DNA from 3 places in the Nonomuraea sp. NPDC050643 genome. Region 1 is predicted to be linked to each of the others. Evidence: predicted binding sites of a transcription regulator. Region 1 holds the regulator's gene; each other region holds the start of a gene.
The links. The regulator HrcA, encoded in region 1, represses chaperone genes, less so after heat shock. The targets are predictions, from matches to a motif close to TTGGCACTCTCNNNNNGAGAGTGCCAA.

Region 1 (6,777 bases):
TGGGCGTGCACGTGGAAGACGGTCTGGCCGGCGCCAGCGCCGGTGTTGAAGACGACGCGATAGCCGCCTTCGGCCACCTGCTCCTGCACGGCCACGGCGTGCGCGGCCTTGAGGACCTCGTCGGCCAGCCCGTCGTCGGCCTGGGCGAGCGCGTTGGCGTCGGCGTGGTGCTCCTTGGGAATGACCAGCACGTGCGTGGGGGCCTGCGGGTTGATGTCGCGGAACGCCAGCGCTCTGCCGGACTCATAAACGATCTCGGCGGGAACCTGCCCGGCGACGATTTTGCAGAAGAGGCAATCGCTCACCCGGTCACCTTACCGAGAGGGTGCTGTTAGCAAGTCCGTTGCGAATCGGTAATCACCTGTGTCGTGCGCAGGAAGATCCACCCGGTTAGGGTGTGTGTGCGACACTTCAGCAAAAAAAGAGACGATTCAGGGTCGGGCGAGCGCCACCCGCGAGGACACGACTGGGTAATGCACTCTAAGGAACCGGGGAAACCTCAAGAACCGGAAGAGCGTAAACCCTCTGGGAAGGCCGCGCGTCCCACTGATGTGACCACCGAAACCCTCCTGGCCGACAGGTCGATGGGGGCGGTGCCGGTCGGGTGGGATGCCGACATGGCCGTGACCGCGCTCTATAGTGCGCACTTTCGGTCATTGGTGCGTCTCGCGGTGTTGCTGGTGCGTGACATCGCAACGGCCGAAGAGGTCGTGCAGGACGCGTTCGTCGCCATCCATGGCGCCTGGCGCAGACTGCGCGATCCCGACAAAGCACTCGCCTACCTGCGTCAATCCGTCGTCAACCGGTCCCGGTCCGTGCTGCGTCACCGCGCGGTCGTCGAGAAGTATGCTCCCAAGGGCCTGCCCGACGCCCCGAGCGCCGAGAACGGCGCGATCGGCGAGCTAGAGCGCTCCGCCGTCATCGAGGCGTTACGTGCCCTGCCGACCAGACAGAGAGAGGCACTGGTTCTACGCTACTACGGTGATCTGTCCGAAGCTGAGATCGCCCACGCCATGGGCATCAGCAAGGGGGCGGTCAAAAGCCACACCGCACGTGGCATGGCCGCCTTGCGATCGGTCCTGGAGAAAATGTCATGACCCAGCCCCCCGACGAGTACGGCGACCTCCTGCGCCGTGCGCTCCGCGCGGAGGCGGACGCGGTCGTGCCCTCGCCGGAAGGGCTGGAGATCATCCGCGCGCGCATCGACCGGCGCGGCGTTCGTAACCTGTTCTGGTGGCGCGCGGGCGCGGCCGTCGCCAGCGCCGTCCTGGTCGCGGGAACGATCGTGATGGCCGTTCCCGAGTTGCGCACGAAGATCATAGACCAGCCCGTGCAGATCGTGGACGACGAGCGCACGGAGTTCCCGTCCAACTCCTCCACGACCCGCTCCCAGCGGCCGCCCACGGAGGAGTCGCAGCGACCGCCCGAACAGCCCCAGGTGGGCGTCATCCCCGACACGCCCAGGCCGTCGCCGAAGCCGACGAAGAAGGCCGAGTCGACCAGCAGGCCCTCACCGTCCCCGAGCCCCAGCCCCACCCCGTGCCCCTCGGCACTCGACGACCAGACCGAGCCGCCGCCGAACTGCCCGACGGCATCGTCCACGCCGACGCCCACCGAGGAGGAGACGGCGGTACAACCCACGCCGTGCCCGCCCGAGGAGTGCCCGCCGCCCGACGAGGTGACGGAGGCCCCGACCACCGACCTGGCCAGCCCGCTGATGGAATCCCAGACGACGCCCTGAAAGGCCGTTGGCGGCCCGGGGACGAGAGCTAGACGACGCCCTGGAGGGCCGTTACCAGCGCCCGGTACGGCTGAGCAGCACGGCCGCTGCCGCGACCCCCGCCGTGGACGTGCGCAGGACCGTCGGCCCCAGCAGCACGGGCACGGCCTTGGCCGCCCTGAACCCGGCCAGTTCCTCCTCCGACACACCGCCCTCGGGCCCCACGACCACGACGATGTCGCCGCCCGCCGGCAGTGCCACCCCGGACAACGGCTCGGCCGCCTCCTCGTGCAGCACCAGCCCCAGCACGGCGTCGGACAGCAGCCGCCCGACCTGCGCGGTCGTGGCCAGATCCGCCACCTCGGGCAGATGGAACCGGCGGGCCTGCTTGCCCGCCTCGCGGGCCGTGGCACGCCACCGGCCCAGCGCCTTGGCGACCTTGTCGCCCTTCCACTGCGTGATGCTGCGCGCGGCCGCCCAGGGCACGATCACGTCGACGCCGGCCTCGGTCATCATCTCGACCGCCAGCTCGCCCCTGTCGCCCTTGGGCAGCCCCTGCACGACGACCAGCCGCGGTCTGGGCGCCTCGACGTCGTAGCGGCGCAGCACGTCGAGCCTGAGCGCGTCTTTCAGCGCCTCGCGCACGACGCATTCGGCCACCGCGCCGGCGCCGTCGGTCAGGTCGACCCGTTCGCCGGCCCGCAGGCGGCGCACGGAGGCCGCGTGCCGCCCCTCGGGGCCGCCGAGCGTCAGTTCGGGACCATCGAGCTCGTGAGCCAGGAAAACCGGTACGGTCACGTCACCGGCCGTTGAAGGCGTCACGCAGGCGGGAGAAAAAACCCTGCTGACCCGGCGCGAACTTGCCAGGCGGGCGCTCCTCACCCCGCTGCCTGGACAGCTCGCGGAGCAGGTCTTCCTGGGCCGTGTCGAGACGGGTCGGGGTCTCGACGTTGACGTGGATCAGCAGGTCGCCCCTGCCGGACTCGTTGAGCCGCTGCACGCCGCGGCCGTACATGGTGATGACCTGGCCGGACTGGGTGCCGGGGCGGACATCGACCTCTTCGGAGCCGTCAAGCGTCTCCACCGCCAGCACGGTGCCGAGCGCGGCGGCCGTCATCGGGATCTGCACGGTGCAGTGGAGGTCGTCGCCGCGCCGTTCGAAGATCTCGTGTGGCCGCTCGACGATCTCGAGGAACAGGTCTCCGGGAGCGCCACCGCCGGGGCCCACCTCGCCCTCGCCGGCGAGCTGGATGTGGGTGCCGTCCTCGACGCCCGCGGGGATGCGGACCTTGATCGTGCGCCGGGTGCGCACCCGGCCGTCGCCGGAGCACTCCTGGCAGGGGTGGCGGATGATGCTGCCGAAGCCGCCGCACTGCGGGCACGGTCGCGAGGTCATGACCTGGCCCAGGAACGAGCGGGTGACCTGGGAGATCTCGCCGCGCCCGTTGCACATGTCGCAGGTGTCGGGGTGGGTGCCCGGCGCGGAGCCCGCCCCATGGCACACCTCGCAGAGCACGGCCGTGTCGACGACCAGCTCGCGGGTGGTGCCGAACGCGGTCTCGCGCAGGTCGAGCTCCACCCGGATGGTGGCGTTGCGGCCCCTGCGGGCGCGCGAGCGCGGGCCCCTGGCCCCCGCCGCCGTGCCGAAGAAGGCGTCCATGATGTCGCTGAACGGGAAGCCCGCGCCGAAGCCTCCGGCGCCCGCGGCCGCTCCCGCGCCGCCGAAGGGGTCGCCACCCAGGTCGTACATCTGGCGCTTGTTCGGGTCGGACAGCACCTCGTAAGCCTGCGTGATCTCCTTGAACCGCTCCTGCGTCTCAGGATCGGGGTTCACGTCGGGGTGCAGCTCACGGGCGAGACGGCGGTATGCCTTCTTTATCTCGTCCTGACTCGCGTCACGGCGCACCCCGAGGGTGGCGTAGTAGTCGCTGTTTGCCACTTATCGACCTCTTATGATGCAGCCAGGATCTGGCTGACGTAGCGTGCCACCGCGCGCACGGCGCCCATCGTCACGGGATAGTCCATCCTGGTCGGCCCCAGCACACCGAGCCGGGCCAGTTGGTTGTCGCCAGAACCGTATCCGGTCGCGACGACGGATGTGCCTCTCAGGTAGGGGTTTTCCGAACCGATGCGCACGGTGAGCGCGGACGGCGTGTCTGTGGAAGTCTCGCCGAGCAGCCGCATGAGCACGACCTGCTCCTCCAGGGCCTCGAGCACGTCGCGCAGGCCGACGGAGAAGTCGGCGCCGGCGAGGTTGGCCGCCCCGGCGAAGACGATCTTCTCGTCGTGCCGCTCGACCAGCGTCTCGAGCAGCACCGACAGGATGGTCGCCACCACGGGCCGGTCTTCGAGAGGCAGGCGTTCGGGCAGGTCGGCGACCAGCTCGGGCACGGTGCTCAGGCCGCAGCCGTCGAGGCAGGCGTTGAGCACGGCGCGCATGTGGGCGATGCGGGTGTCCTCCACCGCTTCGGGCAGCTCGATCACGCGCTGCTCGACGCGGCCGGTGTTGGTGATGAGCACGAGCATGACCCGCCGATCGCTGAGCGGGACCAGCTCGACGTGCCTGACCGTCGAACGCGTCAGCGTCGGGTATTGCACCACCGCCACCTGCCGGGTGAGCTGCGCGAGCAGCCGGACCGTGCGGGTCACGACGTCGTCGAGGTCGACCGCGCCGACGAGGAACGTCTCGATCGCCCTGCGCTCGGCCGCCGACAGGGGCTTGACCTGTGACAGCCGGTCGACGAACAGGCGGTAGCCCTTGTCCGTCGGCACGCGGCCCGCGCTGGTGTGCGGCTGGGTGATATAGCCCTCCTCCTCCAGCGCGGCCATGTCGTTCCTGACCGTCGCCGGCGAGACCTTCAGGTTGTGGCGCTCGGCAAGCGCCTTTGAGCCCACCGGTTCGTTGGTGGACACGTAGTCTTCGACAATGGCGCGGAGCACCGCCAGCTTCCGATCGTCGAGCACGTGCTCACCTCCTGCCTCTGCCTCTCTCGGGAACGTGCTGTCTAGCACTCTGTGTTCCCGAGTGCCAAGTGTACGGCTCTCGCCCACAAGGTGCGATAACACCGCGTCCCATCCTGCTTCTAGCTTCTTGGAAGCGACAGGCCTCACACTTGCGCACATGACCGACGATTCCCAGCGCCCGTCGTACGGCCCGCCGCCCGGGCAGGGTCCTTACCACGGTCAGCCCCAACCTCCTCAGTACGGTCCGCAACCAGGATCCCAGCCCGGATACGGTCCGCAACCAGGATCCCAGCCCGGATACGGCGGGCAACCCCCGTACGGGCCGCCGTCAGGGCCGCCCTACGGGCAGCCAGCGCCGCCGTACGGGCAGCCCACCCAGGTCGGCCCGCTACCTCAGTACGGACAATACGGCCAACAGCCCCAGTTTCCCGTACGAATCGACTCGAAAGCCATCAAGCCTCGTCTCTGGTGGCTGGTGGTCTTCTGGGGCGTGGCCGTGGCGTGCGTGGTGGCCGGGGTCGTCGTGTTCGCCGGGGGCGTGGTGGGCGGTGTGGCCGACGCGGCGCCGACCCGGACGTTCGCGTCGGGCGAAAGCGTCACCGTGCCGATCGACCCGGCGAGCAAGGCCGCCGTGTTCATCGCCAGTGACACCCTGGTCACCTACCAGTGCTCGATCACGGGCGGCGCCGGCCAGGCCAGGCTCGCCAAGACCGCGGGCACCCAGACGGTCACGGCGGGCGGGACCGTCTGGGAGCAGTTCCTCGTGATCAACGCCCCGGCCAAGGGCGACTACCAGCTCACCTGCGCCAACCAGGAGCAGGCCACCGTGCGCTACGGCGTCGGCCGCGACGTGCTGTCCTCCCTGGGCGGCATCGCCGGCGGCCTGGTGCCGATGGTCCTGATCTCCGGCGCCGGGCTTCTCATCGGGATCGCGGGCACGATCGTCGTCCTGGTACGCCGCAGCGGCGCGCGCAAGCGCCTTGCGGTCAGCGGGTGATTTGCTACGGTCCCCGTGTGTACGAGGGCGATGTGCTGGCGGGAAATTGGCGGCGGCCGGGCAAGGGCAAGATCCCCAAAGTGCCCGCCGAACCGGACCTTGTCGTCGAGGACGCCGACAGCGGCTTCTGCGGCGCGGTGGTGGCCTGTGACAAGGAGGCCGTCACGCTCGAAGACCGGTTCGGCAGGCGGCGCCTGTTCCCGCTCGCGCCCGCCGCGTTCCTGCTCGACGGCAAACCCGTGACCCTGGTACGCCCCGCCGCCGCCCCGGCGGCCCCCAGGCGCAGCGCCTCGGGCTCGATCACCGTCGAGGGGCTGCGGGCGCGGGTGGCCAGGGAGAGCCGGATCTACGTGGAAGGCGTGCACGACGCCGCCCTCGTGGAGAAGATCTGGGGCCACGACCTGCGGGTCGAGGGGGTCGTGGTCGAATATCTGGAGGGCGTGGACGACCTGCCGGCCATCGTGGCGGAGTTCGGCCCCGAGCCGGGGCGCCGCCTGGGCGTGCTGGTCGACCACCTGGTGCCCGGCTCCAAGGAGAGCCGGATCGCCGCCGAGATCACCTCCCCTCATGTGCTGGTGGTGGGGCATCCCTATGTCGACATCTGGCAGGCGGTCAAGCCGTCCGTGCTGCGCATCCCGGCCTGGCCGGAGGTGCCGCGCGGGGTGCCGTGGAAGGAAGGCGTGATCGCCGCACTGGGCTGGCGGATGGAGCCCGCGCAGGCGTGGCGGCGAATCCTCGGCGCCGTCTCGACGTACACGGACCTGGAGCCGGAGTTGCTCGGCCGGGTCGAGGAACTGATCGACTTCGTTACGGAGGCACCATGAGCCAGGACCCGCCCCAGCCACTGCCCGACGACGACGCCACTCGCCGCGTCACCCCGGACGACCTCCCACCGGACCTGAGGCCCGGCTACGGCCGACAACCCGGTTCGGCACCCGGCTACGGCCAGCAACCCAGCTCCTCCCCCGGCTACGGCCAACAGCCCGGCTCCTCCCCCGGCTACGGCCAGCAGCCCGGCTCGGCCCCTGGCTACGGCCAGCAGCCCAGCCCAGCCCCTGGCTACGGCCAGCAGCCCGGCTCGGCTCCCGGTTACGGC
Region 2 (6,777 bases), on a different contig from region 1:
CGCGGCGTTCGCCGGACGGCCCCGGGCCCGCCGTCGGCGGTGGGCCGCCGACGAGCGCCGTGAGGACCGCGACCGCGCGATCGTGCAGCGCCCGCGCGTCGGCCCCCGGCCGCTCGGCGGCCTCCAGCTCGCGGGCCAGCCCCTCCAGCTCCTCGTTCCCCCCGAGGTAGGCCGCCAGCGCCCGCAGCCGGGTGCCCAGGTCCGCCAGGTAGAACAGGTCCGGCCCCGGCAGCGCCCGCAGCCGGTCGAGCTCGGCCACCAGTTGCGGCCTGACCGTCTCCAGCGGCCGCCCGGCCCGCGGCGCGCGCCCGCCGGGGGCCTTCGGGGCGGGCATCGGGGCGGGCATGGGCGGGGGCACGGGCGGCCCGCCGAACCCGGGCGCCGATCCTGGCCGTGCTCCCGGCATGGGAGCCGACTCCGGCCCGCCGGACACGAATCCCTGGTCCATGTCGGCCGTGCCGCTGAGCCCCGGCCTCGGCATGCGCATCCGGGGGGCGGACGCCGGCGCGGAGGCCAGCATCGCGGTGGCCGCGAAACCACCGGCCATCGGCGCGCCCGGCAACTCCCAGCCGCTCGGCGGCTCCACCGGCTGGATGACGCGATGCTCCGGCCCGCCGTCGGCGACCTGCCTGGTGTCGATCGCCACGTACGCGGTGAAGCGGCACAGCACGCCGTAGTCCAGCGACGTGCGCACGATGCGCTCTTCCAGGTCGTGCTCGCCCATGGCGTAGCGGTCCTCGAGCTCGCGCAGATGCGCGCGCGCCCAGAGCGCGCGGATGGCCGGGTTGTCCACGGTCACGCCCGTGACCTGCTCCTCCCACGGCCCGCCGGCCGCCATGCCGCGCACGGTCAGCGAGGAGCCCTCGCGGTGACGCCCGTACACGCGCAGTGGCACCCCGGGGAAGATCGACCCGAGGTGGGTGACCGTGCCGGGCTCGACCTCGAGCCCCTTGACGGACACGTCGGTGACCAGGGGAGCGCCGATCCTGCGGTGGATGTGCTCCATGGCGGCGTCGAGCCGGTCCTCCGACTCCACCAGTTCGCACCGGCCCGCGCCGAGCCCGGCCAGCCGCCCGAGGAACCCGGCGTTGACCGCCCGGTCGATGCCGACCGTGTGCACGCGCATGGCCGACAGCGCGCCGCCCGCCTGCTCCAGGATCTGGTCCTCGTTGCCCACCTGGCCGTCGGTGACCAGCACCACGACGCGTTCGCGCTCGCTCCGGCCGCCGAGCAGGGCGACCGCCCGGCGCAGCGGTTCGAGCAGCTCGGTGCCGCCCCTGGCGTCGACCCGGGCGAGGTGCTCGACCGCGCGGTAGCGGTTGCGGTCGGAGGCCTCCACCAGGCCCTCGAACGCCTCCTCCACCACCGAGTCGAACGCCAGCACCGCGAACCTGTCCTGTGGGGTCAGCGTGTCGACGATGCGCGCGGCGGCCCGGCGGGCGCAGACCATCTTCCAGCCGCTCATGCTGCCGGAACGGTCGAGCAGCAGCACCAGGTCGCGGGGCGCGCGGGTGGACTGCAGCGGCGGCGGCACGACGGTCAGCGCGAACGTTCCCCGGCCGTCGAGCTGCAGGGACGTGGAGGCGTCGAACGACAGGCGCAGGATGAAGTCGCGGTCGAGGCGCTCGCCGGGCCGCAGGCGTACGGTGTGGCCGTCCTCCTCCACCACGTGCAGGCTGGAGGCCAGCTCGCGCAGTTCGAGCCCGGCCGCGTCCACGCTCGCGCTCAGCGAGAGCCGCACGGGGCTCGGGAAGCCGGGCAGCAGGACGGGCGGGCTGATCCTGGAGGCGTCGGGCACCGCGTCGGTGTCGGGCGCCACGCCGTCCCCGGCCGGCGGGCCGTCGATGGGGCTGCCCGGAATGTAACGCGGCGCCACGACCAGCGGGAACCTGAACGTGGCCGCGCCGTCCTCGTACGGGAGCGGCTGGCTCAGGGTGAGCCGCACCGAGACGCTCTCGCCGGGCAGGATGTTCCCCACCCTGATCGTGAAGACGTCGGGCCGGTCCTCCTCGGCGATGGCCGCCCGCCTGCCCTCGCGCAGCGCCTGGTCGTAGTCCGCCCTGGCCTGGCCGCGCTCCTTCAGCACGCCGTCGATCACCCGGTCGTCGGCCTCCATCCGGAAACCGGTCACCGCCGCCCGGTCGGGCAGCGGGAAGACGTACGTCGCCTCCAGGGTGACGTCGAACGGATTCCTGAACCCCTGCGTGACCTCGACCCCGGCGATGAGACCGGAGATGCTCGCGGCCACGTCAACGCTCTCCAGCGGCAGGTTGCCGCGCTCGGTGAGCAGCGCGCCGAACCCGGCGTCCGGCACCGGCAGGCACCGTGCGGGCTCCAGCGAAGTGATCTTCATATCAGCTTCCTTTCTTCGAGCACCGCGAGCAGCGGACCCGCCGCCGCCAGCACCGCCTGAACGTCCTGCTCGGACGGAACGCGCACCGCGTCCAGCACGAGCCGCACCCCGTCTCCCAACCTGACCCCGGCCACCACCGAGGTCGCCCCGGTCACCCGCTCACTTCCGGCCGGCCGCTCGTTCCCGGCCGCCGGTCGTTCGGCCCAGAACCGCGCACGCGCCGGCGCCTCCGCGGTGGGGACGTCGTCCGCTGCCGCCGCGCCGAAGGGCGCCACCGGTGACACGGCCGCCGCTGCGGCTGGTCCCGGTGAACCCGGCTCCGCAAGGTCGCCCAGGCGGGCCGCGGCCTCGAGCATCGGATCCGTCGCCCCCGCCAGCGCCGCCTGGATCTGCGCGATCGACCGCCCCTCCGCCTGCAGCCGCTTCACGGCCACCAGTTGCAGCAGGTGCCGCCGCCCGTAACGGGCGATCCGGCCGCGCCGGGTCAGGGGCGGATCGACCAGCCCGATCGTCGTATACCACCTGATCAGGCGCTCCCCGGGCACGTCACGGACCCGGCCGTTGACGGGCGCCGGAGGTGCGCCGTCACGCAGCGCCCGCGCCGCGTGCTCGGCCAGCTCGCCGATGGTCCAGGTGTCACTCATACCTTCACAATGACACTGTCACTATTACACTGTCAACGACGAGCCGCCCCGGAGATCGGAAGAACGACAGCCCGTATTTCGTTCTAAATAGGGAAAAGTCCGACCGCAGGGGAGGAAAACGACATGGCTACGATCACCGGTCCGCTTTCGGGCGACGCCAAGAACACCGTGGCGACGGCCCTGCAAGGAGCGCTGGTCGATCTGGTGGATCTCTCGCTGGTCGCCAAGCAGGCGCACTGGAACCTCATCGGCCCCCACTTCCGCCCGATCCACCTCCAGCTCGACGAGCTCACCGAGCTGGCCAGAGCCCACATGGACACCATCGCCGAGCGCGCCGTCGCCCTCGGCGTCAACCCCGACGGCCGCTCCGCCACGATCGCCAAGTCCACCAAGCTCCAGCAGCCGGAGGGCGGCTGGCTCGAGGACGGCAAGGTGGTGGCGATGGTCACCGACATCCTCGACGGCATCGGCAGGCGCATGTACGAGCGCATCAGGGCCACCGACGAGGCCGACCCGGTCTCGCAGGACCTGCTCATCGCCGTGACGCAGGACATCGACAAGCAGCACTGGATGTTCCAGGCGCAGCGCTGACGCACCGCGACAGGCCCGGGCCGAGCGGCCCGGGCTTTCGCGTGTCCCGCCGGGCTCTGCCGGGCGGTCCGACGTGTTCGCCTCCGCCATGGTGCTGTCACCGGTTCCTCGGCCGCGTCCGATCTCCGGCGTTCTCCTGCCCGCCGGGACGGGGTCCCACCGTCACGGACCGTGACGAGCAGAGAGATCGCCGGCTCGCCGGCCTGCGCAGGGTGTACGGATCGTGACCGTCCGGCCTGCCGGCGCGGTGCGGGCCCCGGGGTTTGCGCAGAGTTTGATCTCGCGAGTCCCTGCCATTCATGTCGGTGCGGTCGACTAGCGTGGCACCTAGAGGGAGGCCCCACGATGTCCCACAAGACTCTCCTCCGCACGGGCCCGCTCTTGCCTGGCGGCGTCAGTCCGTACGGACCGCTCGGCCGGCCCGGCGACGGCGGGCTCGCGCTGCCACCCGGGTTCACCGGCCGGGTGGTGGCCCGCTCGGGCCACAAGGTCGCCGGGCTGACCTGGCACGCCGCCCCCGACGGTGGCGCCTGTTTTCCCGACGGCGACGGCTGGATCTACGTGTCCAACTCCGAGCTCCCCCTGCTCGGCGGCGCCTCGGCGCTGCGGTTCCGCGCCGACGGCGGTGTCGCCGACGCCTATCGCATCCTGTCGGGCACCGACCTCAACTGCGCCGGCGGCGCCACGCCGTGGCACACCTGGCTGTCGTGCGAGCTGGGCCACCGCGGCCGCGTCTTCGAGTGCGACCCCTACGGCGCCCGCGCCGCCCGCCCCCGCCTGGCCATGGGCCGCTTCAAGCACGAGGCCGCCGCCTGCGACCCCGAGCGGCGCGTGATCTACATGACCGAGGACGAGCCCGACGGCTGCTTCTACCGGTTCCGGCCGGGCGACTGGGGTGACCTGACCGAGGGCACGCTCGAGGTCCTGGGCGCTTCGGGCGACTGGCGGCCGGTGCCCTCCCCGGCGGCCCTGCTCAAGGCCACCCGACACCAGGTCGACGACGCCCGCCACTTCGACGGCGGCGACGGCTGCCACTACGCGGGGGGGGTCTGCTACTTCACCACGAAGGGCGACACCGGCCTCTGGGCCTACGACGCCCAGACCTCCACGCTCGACCGGCTGTGCGAGGGCGTGCGCGCCATCACCGCCGCCCCCTCCGGCGACCTCTACGTCGCCAGGGAGCGCACCGAGATCGACGTCATCGCGCCCGACCGGGCGGTGACCCCGTTCCTCCGGCTCGAGGGTCATGACGGCACCGAGCTGACCGGCCTGGCGTTCTCGCCGGGCGGCGAGCGGCTCTACTTCTCGGTCAGGCGCGGCCGCACCGAGGGCCACACCTTCGAGGTGACCGGCTCCTTCCGCACCTGAGTCGCGGCCCCGGGGCCGGCCCGGCTCAGGCCGGCTCGGCTCAGCTCAGCTCAGCTCAGCTCAGGTAGCGCACCAGCATCAGCTTCAGCTCTCCGGTCAGCTCGGCGGCCCGTTCGGGGGGCGCTGTGGTGATCATCGGCATCACGGCCTTCACCATGGCCAGCGCCATGGTCCCGTTGAGCAGGGCGCGCTCCTCCGGCAGCCCAGGGGAGCGCCGGCGCAGCATGGCCGCGAGCTGCCGGGCGATGTCCTCGTGCAGCCGCTGTGACGCCGCCGCGAACTGATCGCCCGTCGCCGTCCCGTAGAGCAGCACCCAGTACGCCGGCGACTCGCTCTTGAACCGCACGCTCTCCTCCACGAGCTGCCCCACCAGCGCCTCCAGCGGGATCTCGGGCGTGACGGCGGCCAGCCGGCCGGCCCAGAACTCCTGGCGGTCGACCGTGTAGCGGGCCACCAGCCCGTCCAGGATCTCCTCCTTGTTCCTGAAGAACTGGTACAGCGACCCCGGCGACATCCCCGCCCGCGCCGCGACCTGGTTCGTCGTCATCTCCGGATAGCCGACCTCGGCGATCACCAGTTCGGCGGCGTCGAGGATCTCGGCCATGCGCTTCAGGCCGCGCGCCTGCCGGCGAACCGTGCGTTCGGGCATGGGGATCCCCTCATTGACAAATGCGAGCATTTACTTGTATTTCTGGTCAGGTCAGACAAACACGAGCAGTTTACCGAGTTTTCGGGGACCCCCAGGAGATGCCCATGACGACCGTGGCGCGACCACGCCCGCCCGCCCAGGACGCCACGGGAGGGCCGCCCCTGCGCAGGCTCGGATTCCTCCTCGTACGCCGCCGCAGGCTCGTCCTCACCCTCGCCCTGGCCCTGCTGATCGCCGCCGGCGTGCTGGCCGCCGGGACGGTGTCGGGGCTGTCGCTGGCCAGGTTCGAGGCGCCGGGCTCGGAGTCCGACCGGGCGCAGGCTGAGCTGGCCGACCGGTTCGGCACGGGCAGCCCCGACATGATCTTCCTGGTGACCGCGAAGAGCGGCACCGTGGACGACCCCGCGATCGAGGCGGCGGGCAGGGAGCTGACCGCCCGGATCGGCCGCGCGGAGGGCGTCGCCGAGTCCGCCTCCTACTGGACCCGGGGCAGGCCCGCCACCCTGCGCAGCGACGACGGCAGGCGCGCCCTCGTCGTGGTACGCGTCCCCGGCGACGCCGACCACGTACGCGGCCAGGTGCTGCCCAGGCTCGTGCCCGAGATCACCAAGGGCACTGACCTGCTCGACGTACGGGCCGGGGGAGGGGAGGAGGTCTTCCGCGAGACCGTGCCGCTGGCCAGGCAGGACTTCGTCCGCGCCGAGCTGGTCGTCTTCCCGCTGGCCTTCGTGCTGCTCTGGCTCTACCAGCGCCGCGCCATGGCCGCCCTGGTGCCCATCCTGGCCGGCGTGTACGCGATGGTGATCGGCCTGGCCCTGCTCGCCGGTGTCCTGCCGTTCGCCGAGATCTCGACCTTCGCCCTCAACCTGACCCTGGCCATGGGCCTCGGCCTCGGCATCGACTACTGCCTGTTCGTCGTCCAGCGCTTCCGCGAGGAGACCCGGCGGGGCGCGGACCGGGCGGCGGCGGTCGCCGGGGCCGTCGAGCACGCGGGCAGGACCGTGCTGTTCAGCGGGCTCACCGTGGCCTCGTCCCTGGCCGTGCTGTTCGCGCTGCCCTTCGACTTCCTGCGCTCCTTCGCCTACGCCGGCATCGCCGTCGTCGCGGGCGGCCTGGTCGCGGCGGTCATCGTGCTGCCCGCCGTGCTCGCCACAGCCGGCGGCACGATGCTC
Region 3 (6,777 bases), on a different contig from region 1:
CGCGGCGGCCGGCCGGGCCGGTACGTGCTCCAGGCGGCCATCGCGTCGGTGTACGCCGAGGCGCCGGACTTCGAGCGTACGGACTGGCCGCAGATCGTGACCCTGTACGACGAGCTGCTGCGCGTGTGGCCGTCACCGGTGGTGGCGCTGAACCGCACCGTGGCGCTCGCGCGGACTCAGGGCCCCGCACGGGCCCTGGCCGAGGTCGAGGAGCTGGAACGAGACGGCCGCCTGGCCGGATACCAGTACCTCCCGGCCATCAAGGCGGACCTGCTGCGCCGCCTGGGCCGCACCACCGAGGCCGCCACCGCCTACCACGAGGCCATGACCCTCACCGCGAACGAGGCCGAACGCGACTTCCTGTCCGGCCGCCTCAAAACCCTGGACCCACCACGGAACGACCCCGCCTGACGGCACCCTCCGGCAAGGCCGACCCATCCACGCGAACCACCCGCACGCCGTCACGAGCCCGCACGCCGTCCGGCATACCTCCCGAAAAACGTACGGCCCGCACCCCCCGGAGAGGGTGCGGGCCGTGACGATGGAGACGGGTCAGTGGCCGTGGCCGTGACCGTGGCCGCCGCCGCCGGCGGGGGCCTCCTCCTCAGGCTTCTCCACCACGAGCGCCTCGGTGGTGAGCAGCATGCCCGCGATCGACGCCGCGTTCTGCACGGCCGAGCGCGTGACCTTCACCGGGTCGATGACACCCTGGTCGATGAGGTTGCCGTATTCGCCGGTGGCGGCGTTGAAGCCCTCACCGGCCTTCAGCTCGGCGACCTTGTGGGTGACCACGTAGCCCTCGAGACCGGCGTTCTCGGCGATCCAGCGGGCCGGCTCCACCAGGGCGCGGCGCACGACGCCGACACCGGTGGCCTCGTCGCCCGTCAGGCCGAGGTCGTCGAGCTCCTTGCCGACGTGGATGAGCGCGGAGCCACCGCCGGAGACGATGCCCTCCTCGATCGCGGCGCGCGTCGCGGAGATCGCGTCCTCGAGGCGGTGCTTCTTCTCCTTCAGCTCCACCTCGGTGGCGGCGCCGACACGCAGCACGCACACACCGCCGGCGAGCTTGGCCAGACGCTCCTGGAGCTTCTCGCGGTCCCAGTCGGAGTCGGACTGCTCGACGGCGAGCTTGATCTCCTTGACGCGGTCGGCGATGGCCTGCTGGTCGCCGGCGCCGTCCACGATGGTGGTCGTGTCCTTGGTCACCACGACGCGGCGGGCCGTGCCGAGCACCTCGGTGCCGACGTGCTCGAGCTTGAGGCCGACCTCCTCGCTGACGACCTGGCCACCGGTGAGGATGGCGATGTCCTGCAGCATGGCCTTACGGCGGTCGCCGAAGCCCGGGGCCTTGACGGCCACGGAGGTGAAGGTGCCACGGATCTTGTTGGTCACCAGGACGGCCAGGGCCTCGCCCTCGACGTCCTCGGCGATCACGAGGAGCGGCTTCTTCGTCTGGGCGATCTTCTCCAGCAGCGGCAGGAAGTCCGCGATGGAGGAGATCTTGCCCGAGGTGATCAGGATGTAGGCGTCCTCGAGGACGGACTCCATCCGCTCGGGGTCGGTCACCATGTAGGCCGACAGGTAGCCCTTGTCGAACTGCATGCCCTCGGTGAACTCGAGCTCCATGCCCATGGCGTTGGACTCTTCGACGGTGAGGACACCGTCCTTGCCCACCTTGTCGAACGCCTCGGCGATCAGCTCGCCGATCTGCGCGTCCTGAGCGGAGATCGTCGCGACGTTCGCGATCTCCTTCTTGTCGCCGACCTCACGGGCGCTGTCGAGCAGCTTGTCGCTGATCGCCTTGGCGGCCTTGTCGATGCCGCGCTTCAGCGACAGCGGCGAGGCGCCGGCGGCCACGTTGCGCAGGCCCTCGCGGACCATGGCCTGGGCCAGGACGGTCGCGGTGGTGGTGCCGTCGCCCGCGATGTCGTTGGTCTTGGTGGCAACTTCCTTGGCGAGCTGGGCGCCGAGGTTCTCGTAGCGCTCCTCCAGCTCGATCTCACGAGCGATGGTGACACCGTCGTTCGTGATCGTCGGCGCACCGAACTTCTTGTCGATGACGACGTTGCGGCCACGGGGGCCGAGGGTTACCTTCACGGCGTCCGCGAGGGCGTTCACACCGCGCTCAAGCGCGCGGCGGGCGTCCTCGTCGAACTGCAGGATCTTCGCCATTTGCTGAATGTCCTCTCCTAGCGTCGAAAGCCCCGGCCGCCCTCAAGAGCGCCCGGGGCTCGACACATCCGGCTTACTTCTCGATGATCGCGAGAACATCGCGGGCGGAGAGCACGAGGTACTCCTCGCCGCCGTACTTGACCTCGGTGCCGCCGTACTTGCTGTAGAGGACGATGTCGCCCTCAGAGACGTCGAGCGGAATCCGCTTGTCGCCGTCCTCATCCCAGTTGCCGGGGCCCACCGCGAGGACCTTGCCCTCTTGCGGCTTCTCCTTGGCGGTGTCTGGGATGACCAGGCCGGAAGCGGTGGTCTGCTCTGCCTCAAGCGGCTGAACCACAATGCGGTCGCCGAGCGGCTTAACGGGAACCTTGGTGGCGGTCGTCACGATCGGACCTCCCCTTCAGATTGAAAGATCTAGAAGAGGCGACCAGCTGGGCCTGCCGTCGCGGGTGTCAGACCTGCCTCGTCGCACGTTGGCACTCTCAAGGGGAGAGTGCCAACAGGAAACATATGCAAGCGGGGCTTGACAGTCAACACGAACGCGTCCGCCGAGAGCGATCAGGCGTAAGACCCCTCCGTCAGGTCGGCCAGGATGCCGGCCCTGGAAGGCCGCCAGCCAAGGGCCTCCCGGGTGCGCGCCGCGCTGACGCGCTGGCTGAGCGCCAGTGCCTGCGCGAATCCCGCGCCGAGCTGTCCCGCGGCCTCCTCGACCGGCCAGGGCTCGGCCGCCACGCGTACGCCCGCGGAGCGCGCCGCGGCCTCGGCCACCGCCGTGACGGGCACGGCCTCCTCGGAAACGCCGTGGTAGACGCCCGCACCACCCTTCTCCACGACGGTCACGATCAGCTCCGCCAAGTCTTCCACGTGCACGAACGTCCACGTGGGCACCACGCCGCCGGCGGTGACGTACACGCCGGTCCCGCGCTGTGCGGCCTGGCCGCGCAGCATCGCCGGAATGCCGGCGCCGCCCCCGTGCACGACGCCGGGCCTGACGACGGAGCCGCCGCCGTCGAGCACCAGCCGCTCCACCTTGTCCCGATACGCCACAAGCGAAATCGGCCGCGCCGGGCTGTCCTCATGCCCGTCGTCCGTCTCCCCGAGCACCCAGACGCCGCTGACGTAGACGACCTTCTTCCCCGAACCGGCCAGCGCGGAGATCGTCGCCAGGTCCGTCCCCTGCTCACCGGTCAACTGCGCGGCGTGTACGACCGCGTCGACGTCGGGCGTGATCGCGGCCTGCAGGGTCGAGGCGTCCGCGAGGTCGCCGTACCGCTCGTCGACCGCCTTCGGCACCCGTTTCGCGCCGTCGGCGGACCTGCGTACCAGTGCCGCGATCTCATGCCCCTGCGACGCGAGCCGCTCCACGAGGGCGCCACCGACGTATCCCGTCGCCCCCAGCACCAAGACCTTCATCGTCCCACCTCGAAAATTTCGACATTGAACATTTCTACCCAGAAACGTAACCTAACGACATCGAACATTTCAACATCGAAATATGGGTAGGATGCGGACATGGAGGACGCGGTCGACCAGATACTCGGGCAGTGGGCCTGCACCCGGCCCGACGTGGACGTCTCGCCCACGGGCGTGATCGGCCGGGTGTCACGGGCCTCGCGGCTGCTGGAGCGCGGGGTCAGGGAGTTCCTGGGCGAGCACGGGCTGGAGGCGTGGGAGTTCGACATGCTGGCCACGCTGCTGCGGAGCGGCGGCGACGCGACCATGTGCATGAAGGACATGTCCTCGGCCGCGATGGTCAGCCCCGGCGCCCTCACCAACCGCATGGACCAACTCGTCAAACGGGGGCTGGTCGACCGCCGGCTCGCGCCGGGCAACCGCCGCATGACGCTGGTCTCCCTGACCGACGAGGGGCGCGCGCTGGTCGACGAGGTGCTCGAGCGGCACGCGGCCAACGAGGACCGCCTGCTGTCCGGCCTGTCGGCCACCGAGCGCGACTCCCTGGCGGCCCTGCTGCGCAAACTCCTCGTCTCCCTCGACGACACCACCCTCTGAAAATCCGGCCAGGCCCTCTGGACGGCACACGTCCTTCGTGGCGCTAACGTGAGACGACGTGGACCTCGACGCCTTCACCGAGTTGCTGACCCCGCGCGGCCGGCGGGCGCTCGCGGAGGCCGGGGAGCTCACGGGCGCCGATCCGGTCGCCGCCGCCACCACCCTGCGCAGGACCTACGACGCCACCCTCACCTCCGCCGCGCTCACCCAGGCCGCGCTCAGGGAGCGGGCCAGGGCCAAGTTCGGCGCGGACGCCGGGGTGATGTACTTCACGCCGCACGGCCTGGAGCAGTCGACGCGGGCGGAGGTCGCCGAGCACCGCGCCCGCCGCGTCCTGACCGCCGCCCAGGGGCAGGGCGCCCCCACCGTGATCGACGCCTGTTGCGGGATCGGCGGCGACCTCCTCGCCCTGGCCCGCGCCGGCTGCGCCGTCACGGCCGTCGACACCGACCCGCTGACCGTCGCCGTGGCCAGGGCCAACGCCGAGGCGCTCGGCCTGGCCGACAGGGTGACGGTGACCGTCGCCGACGCGGCCGACGTCCGCCCGGAGGACTACGACGTCCTCTTCGCCGACCCGGCCCGGCGCACGAGCAGGGGCCGGACGTTCGACCCCATGGCCTACTCGCCGCCGTGGCCCGTGGTGCTCGGCCTGCTGGCGCGGGCCGGCCTGGCGTGCCTCAAGGTCGCCCCGGGCATCCCGTACGAGTTCATCCCCGAGGGCGCCGAGGCCGAGTGGGTCTCGTACAAGGGCGAGGTCAAGGAGGCCACGCTCTGGACCGGCGGGCGGGCCGTCCGGCGCGCGACCCTGCTGCCCGGCGGCCACACCATGACCGCCACCGGGGTCCAGGCCCCGACCGGCCCCGTCGGCCGCCACCTCTACGAGCCCGACGGGGCCGCCATCCGCGCCCACCTCGTCGGCGAGGTCGCCGAGATCGTCGGCGGCCGTCTGCCCGACCCGATGATCGCCTACATCACGGGCGACGACCCGGTGGACACCCCATGGGCCGCCAGATACGACGTAGAAGACGTTCTCCCCTTTTCCCTGAAAAAACTTCGCGCCGCCCTCCGCGAGCGACAAATCGGTAATGTCACCATCAAAAAGCGCGGCTCCGCCCTCGACATCGAACGCCTGCGCTCCGATTTGCGACTCAACGGCGCGAATTCTGCGGTAATCATCCTTACCAGGATCGCCGACCGTCCTTCTGTCCTCATCTGCCGGACACCCCCACCTGCACGAACCACCGAAACCGGTCATTCGCCCGTTAACCGCGATCTTTCAATTCAGCCCTGACGGACCTTGATCGAAAGGCTAAGGTGGGCGGGCGGGAGTTCTCCCCCCTAATGCGGTTAACCGCGTTCTCTCTCTTTCATCTGCAGACCGGACCTACCCCACCGCTGCGCGGCAGACCGTCGGCGAGCGAAGGAGCTTTCGGTGGACCATTCCAACCACACCACTCTTCTTCAGGCGGGCGCCCACGCCGCCGTCTCCGAGAGGATGCGAGACCTTCTCGCGCGCGCCGCCCAGGACCATGTGTACGAGCAGCGCACCCAAGGAGCGGTGCTCGACGAGATCCGCCAGCGGCTCGAAGGCATGGAGTGGCTGCTGCGCGAGGTCCGTGAGCGCGAGCTCGGCGGCCTCAGCGGCACACTGGAGTCGGTCAGCGGGCGGCTCGACGAGATCACCGCCAAGCCGCCGATGTGGGCGGAGGGCCTGGCCCAGCACGTTGAGGCCGTACGCGACCACGTGGACGCCGTGGGCGAGCGGGTGGGCCACGTGGACGCCCGGGTGACCCCTGTCGCCGAGTTGCCGAGCCTGTGGGCCGACCTGGGCACCGTGGGCGAGGGCGTGGACGAGGCGCTCAACCGCCTGCAGATTGTGCTCGACAGCACCGACGGCCTGACCAGGGGCATGTCCGATTTCGCCACCACGCTGGCCGGGCTCAACTCCAGCATGGAGGCCGCCGCCAGCCGTTTCAGCAGGCTCGACAAGTCGATGGCGGAGCTGGCCACCCGCACCGACCGGGTCGAGAGCGTCGTCAGCGACCTGTCGGAGGGCCTCACCGAGCGGCTGGCGGGCACGGCCGAGCAGGTGAGCGGCCTGGTCGAGGCCGCCGAGCAGCGCTTCACCGTCCGGCTCGGCGAGACCGACCAGCGCCTGAGCGCCAAGCTCGACGAGACCGACCAGCGCCTCAGCAGCCGGCTGGACGAGACCGACCAGCGGGTCGCCAACCGCCTCGACGAGACCGACCAGCGCCTGGCCAGGGCCCTGCTCGAGTCGGACGAGCGCCTGGCCATCCGGCTCAGGGAGGCCGACGAGCAGCTCACCGAGCGCCTGTCCAGCGTCGAGCAGCGCCTGACCACCCGCCTCGACGAGGCCGACCAGCACCTGGCCGTCCAGCTCGGCGAGAGCGAGCAGCGGCTGACGGCCCGGCTCAGCGGCGTGGACTCCCGGCTCGAACGCGCCGAGGGCCGGCTCATGGGCCTCGACTCCCGGCTCACCGGCTTCGACAGCCGCCTGGAGTCCGCCGACGAGTGCCTGGCCGACATCGACACCAGGCTCGACGGCCTCGACGGCCGCATGAGCGGCGTGGACAA

Region 2: a site for HrcA is predicted at 3,007-3,033, ahead of AB0I15_RS30875 (DNA starvation/stationary phase protection protein). Genes of this name have one in related genera too.
Region 3: a site for HrcA is predicted at 2,646-2,672, ahead of groES (co-chaperone GroES). Genes of this name have one in related genera too.

Annotation. Positions count from the first base shown of each region.
Region 1 is NZ_JBFAIM010000014.1:165,355-172,131, reverse strand. It holds gene AB0I15_RS20970 (histidine triad nucleotide-binding protein) at 1-305, opposite strand, end outside; gene AB0I15_RS20965 (SigE family RNA polymerase sigma factor) at 585-1,097, shown strand; gene AB0I15_RS20960 (hypothetical protein) at 1,094-1,741, shown strand; gene AB0I15_RS20955 (16S rRNA (uracil(1498)-N(3))-methyltransferase) at 1,793-2,518, opposite strand; gene dnaJ (molecular chaperone DnaJ) at 2,520-3,659, opposite strand; gene hrcA (heat-inducible transcriptional repressor HrcA) at 3,671-4,684, opposite strand; gene AB0I15_RS20940 (hypothetical protein) at 5,160-5,681, shown strand; gene AB0I15_RS20935 (DUF3097 domain-containing protein) at 5,699-6,505, shown strand; gene AB0I15_RS20930 (DUF4870 domain-containing protein) at 6,502-6,777, shown strand, end outside.
Region 2 is NZ_JBFAIM010000025.1:31,646-38,422, forward strand. It holds gene AB0I15_RS30865 (VIT domain-containing protein) at 1-2,353, opposite strand, end outside; gene AB0I15_RS30870 (MerR family transcriptional regulator) at 2,350-2,997, opposite strand; gene AB0I15_RS30875 (DNA starvation/stationary phase protection protein) at 3,121-3,588, shown strand; gene AB0I15_RS30880 (alkaline phosphatase PhoX) at 3,934-4,956, shown strand; gene AB0I15_RS30885 (TetR/AcrR family transcriptional regulator) at 5,012-5,605, opposite strand; gene AB0I15_RS30890 (MMPL family transporter) at 5,710-6,777, shown strand, end outside.
Region 3 is NZ_JBFAIM010000082.1:52,889-59,665, reverse strand. It holds gene AB0I15_RS57630 (RNA polymerase sigma factor) at 1-411, shown strand, start outside; gene groL (chaperonin GroEL) at 553-2,172, opposite strand; gene groES (co-chaperone GroES) at 2,246-2,560, opposite strand; gene AB0I15_RS57615 (NAD-dependent epimerase/dehydratase family protein) at 2,731-3,585, opposite strand; gene AB0I15_RS57610 (MarR family transcriptional regulator) at 3,685-4,182, shown strand; gene AB0I15_RS57605 (methyltransferase domain-containing protein) at 4,241-5,473, shown strand; gene AB0I15_RS57600 (hypothetical protein) at 5,615-6,777, shown strand, end outside.